DNA from 2 places in the Pseudoalteromonas sp. HL-AS2 genome. Region 1 is predicted to be linked to the other one. Evidence: predicted binding sites of a transcription regulator. Region 1 holds the regulator's gene; the other holds the start of a gene.
The links. Region 1 encodes FliA, which starts transcription of late flagellar genes. Its sites were predicted from a motif close to CTAAAGNTNNNNNNNNNNNNGCCGATA; they were not measured.

Region 1 (3,430 bases):
ACATTCACGACACCAATCAGTGGCGTCGAGCACAGTAGAGATGTATGATTAACACAGTATTAGATCAAGCAAGCGGCCTGCGTAAAATGAGCAAAAATAATAATAACGGCGTTAAGGTTATCGCCGTCACTGGCGGTAAAGGTGGCGTTGGAAAAACAAATGTATCGTTAAATACTGCGATCGCTTTAGGTCAGCAAGGCAATAGAGTGTTAGTGCTTGATGCCGATTTGGGTTTAGCCAATTGTGATGTAATGCTTGGACTACGTGTTGAGCGTAATTTATCGCATGTGTTATCTGGCGAATGTGAGCTTGATGAAATACTAGTAGAAGGCCCCGCTGGGATAAAAATAGTACCAGCGACTTCGGGTTCACAAAGTATGGTTGAGTTGTCGCCTGCAGAACATGCTGGGCTTATTCGTGCTTTTAGCGAACTCAATACTGATTTTGATATATTAGTTGTTGATACCGCTGCCGGTATATCGGATATGGTGCTGAGTTTTTCTCGCGCTGCACAAGATGTTTTGGTTGTGGTATGTGACGAGCCTACTTCAATAACCGATGCCTATGCACTGATCAAAGTATTAAGCCGCGAACATGGCGTGTATAAATTTAAAATTGTTGCCAACATGGTGCGTTCATTACGCGAAGGGCAAGAGTTATTTGCAAAGCTATCAAAGGTTACAGACCGATTTTTAGATATATCAATGGAGCTGGTTGCAACCGTTCCTTATGATGAAAATATGCGCAAAGCAACACGTCGTCAAAAAGTAATTGTTGAACTGTTTCCTAGTTCTCCTGCTGCACTTGCCTTTAAAACATTAGCAACAAGAATAACAAAGTGGCCAATACCGAACCAGCCTTCGGGTCATTTAGAATTTTTCATTGAGAAACTCGTTAACGGCTAACTATGACTACATTGGTGAATAGAGCTATGGGATATGAATCAACACAAAATTTAAATATGATTGTTGAAAAGCATGCTTCATTAGTAAAAAAAGTAGCATGTCATTTAATTGCTCGTTTACCCCCTAGTGTACAACTCGATGATTTAATTCAATCAGGAATGATAGGATTAATAGAGGCGTCAAAAAACTTTGATGCCACTAAAGGCGCTAGTTTTGAAACCTTTGCGGGTATTCGTATTCGGGGCGCTATGCTTGATGAAATGCGCCGTGGAGACTGGGCTCCTCGCTCAGTACATCGTAAAAGCCGCCAGGTTATAGAAGCTATTTCAGCATTAGAAAGCAGCCTGAATCGTGAACCTACAGACAGTGAAGTTGCCCAAAAGCTTGAAATTACACTAGAGCAATATCATCATATTTTAACCGATGTTAATTCCAGTAAAATCTTAGGAATAGAAGATTTAGGTATTGATGAGGATGTTATAACACCTGTTGGGCACGATTTAGCACTAGACAAACCCTTTAATAATGTTAAAAATGAAAGGTTTAATGAATCTTTATTAAGTGCAATTAAATCCCTACCAGAGCGAGATGCAATGGTGCTTTCGTTGTACTATAACGATGAAATGAATTTAAAAGAAATTGGACAGATACTCGATGTAAGTGAGTCGCGTGTAAGTCAGATACATGGTCAGGCGATGATTAAGCTAAAAGCAAAAATCAATGACTGGATAAATTAGAAGTAAGTAAATACAGGTTTAGGCCTCACTGGAGGATGTTTTGGATAAAAACATAAAAATTCTTGTTGTTGATGACTTTTCAACGATGAGACGTATTATTAAAAACCTATTGCGTGATTTAGGGTTTACCAATGTTTTAGAAGCAGATGATGGCTCAACTGCTTTACCTATGTTGCAAAATCAATCATTTGACTTTGTAGTAACAGATTGGAATATGCCGGGCATGCAAGGTATTGACTTGTTAAGAGCAATACGCGCAGATGACAAATTAAAGCATCTTCCGGTTTTAATGGTTACTGCAGAAGCTAAAAAAGAGCAAATTATTGCAGCAGCCCAAGCAGGTGTTAATGGTTATATTGTTAAGCCATTTACTGCGGGTACATTAAAAACTAAATTAGAAAAAGTGTTCGAACGCTTAGGTTAATAAGGGGAGAGGCTTATGTCAGCACCTGCTGCGCCTCAGATTACTTTAGAGCAAGCACGTCAGCTGGTCACTTTTTTAGAAAACGGTGAGCAACATAAAGCTGATCAGTTAATTTTAGAAACTGCCTCTCAAGAACAATCATATTTGTTTGCAGAAGTAGGTAAATTAACGCGCCAGTTGCACGAGTCTTTAAAGGGTTTTGAGCTTGACACCCGCATAACAGATTTAACCACTGATGCAATTCCGGATGCTAAAAAGCGACTTAACTATGTCATAGAAATGACAGAAAACGCCGCCAACAAAACCATGGATGCGGTTGAAGCGAGCCTGCCTTTAGCCCAGCAATTAGCTGATGATATTTCGCATATCAAGCCAACCTGGGATCGGTTAATGAGCCGCGATCTTGAACTTGGTGAATTTAAAACATTGTGTCATAGCATTGATAAATTTATGAACAGCTCGCATCTTAAAACCGATGAGTTGCAAGTATTAATGACTAATGTGTTAATGGCTCAAGATTATCAGGATTTAACCGGGCAAGTAATTCGCCGTGTTATTGAGCTGGTACGCGAAGTTGAAGAAAGTTTAATTCATCTGTTAACTGCGTTTGCAGCACAAGATGAAAACAATAACCAAGAGCAACAAAAAACAGAAAACTCGATTGCCGCACAAGCATTAGCAGGCCCAGAAGGCCCTATTATTGATAAAGAATCGCGTGATGATGTTGTATCTGATCAAGACGAAGTTGATGATCTTTTATCAAGTTTGGGCTTCTAATAGGAGAGTAACTGCATGAGCTTTGAAGTCGATGAAGATATATTACAAGATTTTTTAGTTGAAGCTGGAGAAATCCTTGAGCTTTTATCTGAACAATTAGTTGAACTGGAAAATAACCCAGAAGATACTGAATTATTGAACGCTATTTTTAGAGGCTTTCACACTGTTAAAGGTGGCGCGGGCTTTTTAGCGATGTCAGAGCTGGTAGATGCCTGCCATGGCGCAGAAAACGTGTTTGACTTACTGCGCCAAAAAGTGCGAACAGTTAACTCTGAGCTAATGGATGTTATACTTCAAGCACTTGATACTATTAATGAAATGTTTGCTACGATTAAAAATCGTGAGCAACCAGAGCCTGCCGATCCTCAGTTACTCGAAATATTACATAAATTAGGTTTACCCCCCACAGAAGAAGAGCTTGGCGGTGACACTATTGCGCCAGTAATAACGCAAGATGCTAATTTAGATGATGACCCTTTTGCATTTGATGAGTTGTTTGATGCACCCAGTGCAGCAACAAACGCTACAGCAAACGATGCGCATATTGATGAAATTAGCGAAGATGAATTTGAAAACTTACTTGATGA
Region 2 (3,430 bases), 620 kb from region 1:
GTGCATTGCGTGGCGTACCTACTTTTATCGTAAATGGTAAGTACAAACTACTTCTAGGTCGCGAATCGGGTATTAGCGAACCCGCAGATATCACTAAATTAATTAACTACTTAGCAAGCAAGTAAAGTTAAACCCATAAAAAAAGCTTCTAAGGAGCTTTTTTTATGGGTAATTTTTAGCTGGTTATTTTAAGTATTCTTTTTTTGTAAAAATACACCCGACTCAATATGGTGCGTATAAGGGAACTGATCAAAAATCGCAAAGCGTTTAACTTCATGGGTGCGGGTTAAGTGATCAAGGTCGCGCTCTAGTGTCTCTGGGTTACACGAAATATAAATAATACTTTCGTAATTTGCTACTAAGTCACACGTTAGGGTATCCATACCGGCACGTGGCGGATCAACTAAAATGGTTTGGCAATTGTAGCTATTTAAATCTATACCTTCTAAACGAGAAAAACTGCGTTCGCCATTCATGGCTTGAGTAAACTCTTCGCTCGACATACGGATAATATCTAAATTGTCTACCTTGTTTTGCGCTATATTGTACTGCGCTGAGTGTACCGACGACTTTGATATTTCGGTTGCTAGTACTTTATTAAACGAGCCCGCTAACGCAATAGAAAAGTTACCGTTACCACAATAAAGTTCAAGTAAATCATTTTTAAGTGGCTTACATAAGTCTTGCGCCCACTCTAGCATTTTAATATTTACTTTGGCATTTGGCTGGGTAAAGCTGTTTTCTACCTGCTGATATATTAGTTCTTGACCATTCACGTTTAAGCGTTCGGTAACGTAGTCATCACCAAGCATTTCTTTTTGTTTGCGGGCACGGCCAATAAAGTCAATTTTATACTTACTGCTTAACTTTTCTTTAAGCGCGTTAATTTCACTCAGCCAATGCTCATCAAGTGGCTTGTGATATAACAGACTCACTAAAATCTCACCGCTTAGCGTAGATAAGTAATCAATCTGAAATAATTTACGACGCAAAATTTCACACGACTTTAAATTATCAATCATTACTTGCATCACTTCACCTACCAAAGGAGCGGCAGGGTCAAAGCTATCAACGCGAATTTTGTCTTTAGTTTGTTGATCAAACATTATATGAAACAGATCGTCACCATCGTGCCATACTCTAAACTCAGCGCGTTGGCGGTAGTTAATCGGCTCTGAGCTAAATACCTCAAGTTTATCCACACCAAAACGTTGAAATTGGGCAGCAATACGCTGTTCTTTTTCGCTTAACTGCGCATCGTACTGTGAGGTGTCTATTTTAATAACTGCCATTAACGCTATAACCTTATCTTTGAGAGCTGTTTATCGGCGCTATTGTAGGGAGCGAGATGTATTTGTCTAGTTTTGATGAAATATATATTGGTTTTTTTTTGAGCATCTAGCTACAGAAATAACTTACAGTGCCGATAAGTAAGGCAAGCATAGATAGGAGTCGGATCATGAAAATCGGTAACTTTGGCTTTGTTCCAAACCACAATATTAATAAATACGGTAATAAAGGGGCTTTACAGCAACCTACAATACAGTCGCCTCAAGATAACTATCAGCAGCGCGGTAAAGAACTTGCTGCCAAAGTGCTCGGTGACAAAATGGCTCAAGCTCTTGGCTTACCGATAAGCGAGCCGAAAAAAGATAAACCGCTTTTTGATTTTGATGAAATCGTTAAAAACGTTTTAGACTTCGTTACCAGTGCAGTACGTAAAGCAAAAGCCAATGGTGCCGACGATGAAAAACTCAAAGGTATGTTAGGTGATGCTCGAAAAGGTGTGCAAATAGGGATTGATGACGCGGTTGATGAATTAAAAGGCAATGGCGTGTTTAACGACGATATCGCACAGGGTATTAATAAATCTAAAGAAGGCATATTTAATGGCCTGGACAAATTTGAAGACGATTTATTTAATCCTAAACCCGCCAGTGTCTCTGTTAGCCAAGCTCAGTATGCAAGTTTAAGTAACAAAGCAGAATATAAATTTACTACCGCCGAAGGAGACGAAGTGAGTATTAGTTTTGCTGATGCTTATGAGTCACAATCAGCCAGTCGTTATCAGCAAAATGGGAATAGTGAATCTTTTGTAAGTGAGTCGTCGCAGTCTCGTGAGTTGTCATTTTCTATGTCGGTTAATGGCGATTTAAATGAGAATGAACAAAAGGCGATTAATGAGCTAATGGCTGACTTACAAAGTGTAAGTAGCACCTTTTTCAGTGGTGACTTAGATAAAGCATTTGAAGAGGCGCAAGCACTAAGCTTAGGCAACGAACAGCTGGTGGCTTTTTCAATGGATTTACGACAAACCAAAACAGTCGCTACAGTTAAAGGTTACGAAGAGTACAAGCCAGTTCCTGAAAAAGCAGTAGCTGATAAATTAGCGCCGTTTAACGACGACTTAAAAGCTGTGTTTAATAAAGCCACAGAGCTGGGCATACAAAACCAGTTATCGGGTATTGTGCAGTGGTTAAATCAAGATCAAGCAGAAATAGATAAATTGGTAGATTACACCAAAGCTATGTTCGAAAACCTTAATCAATTAAATGCAGCAACGGACGAGCTAGCCAATCAACAATAGTTGTACCACTAAACTACTTTCTTTTATAAAAATCACATGGCAAACTGCCGTTCTTAACTTAGAGTAAGGACAGTAGTTTGTCAGCGCACATAATGGTTTTTGATTCAGGTATTGGTGGTACTACGGTACTTGAACATATTCAGCAAAGTATTCCAGATGCGCAATACAGCTATTTTATGGATAATGCGCTATTGCCATACGGCGCTCAGTCACAGCAAACGATTATTAACCGCTTATGCGCACTCATTCACTTTATTAACCAGCAAGCGCTTAATGTAGATTTAATTGTTATTGCATGTAACACCGCCTCTACTTCTGCGCTTGGGGCAGTGCGCCAAATTACTACTATTCCTATAGTGGGGGTGGTACCGGCGATAAAACCTGCTGCGCAACTTACACAATCTAAACATATCGGCCTACTGGCAACTCCAGCAACTATATCAAGTCCCTATACGCGCACACTCATACAAGAACATACCAACAATATAGCAGTTAGCTTATATAGTAGCGTTGAACTAGTTACTTTAGCCGAGCGTTTGTTTTTCGAACAAAGTTTAGATACAACTAAACTGCACCAAGAACTCGATCGTTTAAACATAGATCAGTCTATAGATGTATTAGTATTAGGCTGTACGCATTTTCCTATTTTGGCAGAGCCGATTAGTCAGTACTTTAATAGGAAAGTGCAGCTACTTGATTCAGGTGCAGCGATTGCTAAGCGAGTTCATTACTTAATTAGCCAGCTTAATTTAACGAATAACAATATTGCAGATACAAAAAAGCCGCTGCAATATTATGCAACGGCTAGTGTGAGTAGTAAGTTAGCTGTAAAGCTAGTTACAC

Region 2: a site for FliA is predicted at 1,403-1,429, ahead of RB215_RS01230 (DUF5610 domain-containing protein). Genes of this name have one in related genera too.

Annotation. Positions count from the first base shown of each region.
Region 1 is NZ_CP133571.1:873,896-877,325, forward strand. It holds gene flhF (flagellar biosynthesis protein FlhF) at 1-52, shown strand, start outside; gene RB215_RS04125 (MinD/ParA family protein) at 45-905, shown strand; gene RB215_RS04130 (RNA polymerase sigma factor FliA) at 932-1,642, shown strand; gene cheY (chemotaxis response regulator CheY) at 1,683-2,066, shown strand; gene RB215_RS04140 (protein phosphatase CheZ) at 2,082-2,843, shown strand; gene RB215_RS04145 (chemotaxis protein CheA) at 2,859-3,430, shown strand, end outside.
Region 2 is NZ_CP133571.1:258,302-261,731, forward strand. It holds gene RB215_RS01220 (thiol:disulfide interchange protein DsbA/DsbL) at 1-125, shown strand, start outside; gene trmA (tRNA (uridine(54)-C5)-methyltransferase TrmA) at 189-1,292, opposite strand; gene RB215_RS01230 (DUF5610 domain-containing protein) at 1,460-2,587, shown strand; gene murI (glutamate racemase) at 2,665-3,430, shown strand, end outside; gene RB215_RS01240 (RNA-binding protein) at 3,425-3,430, opposite strand, start outside.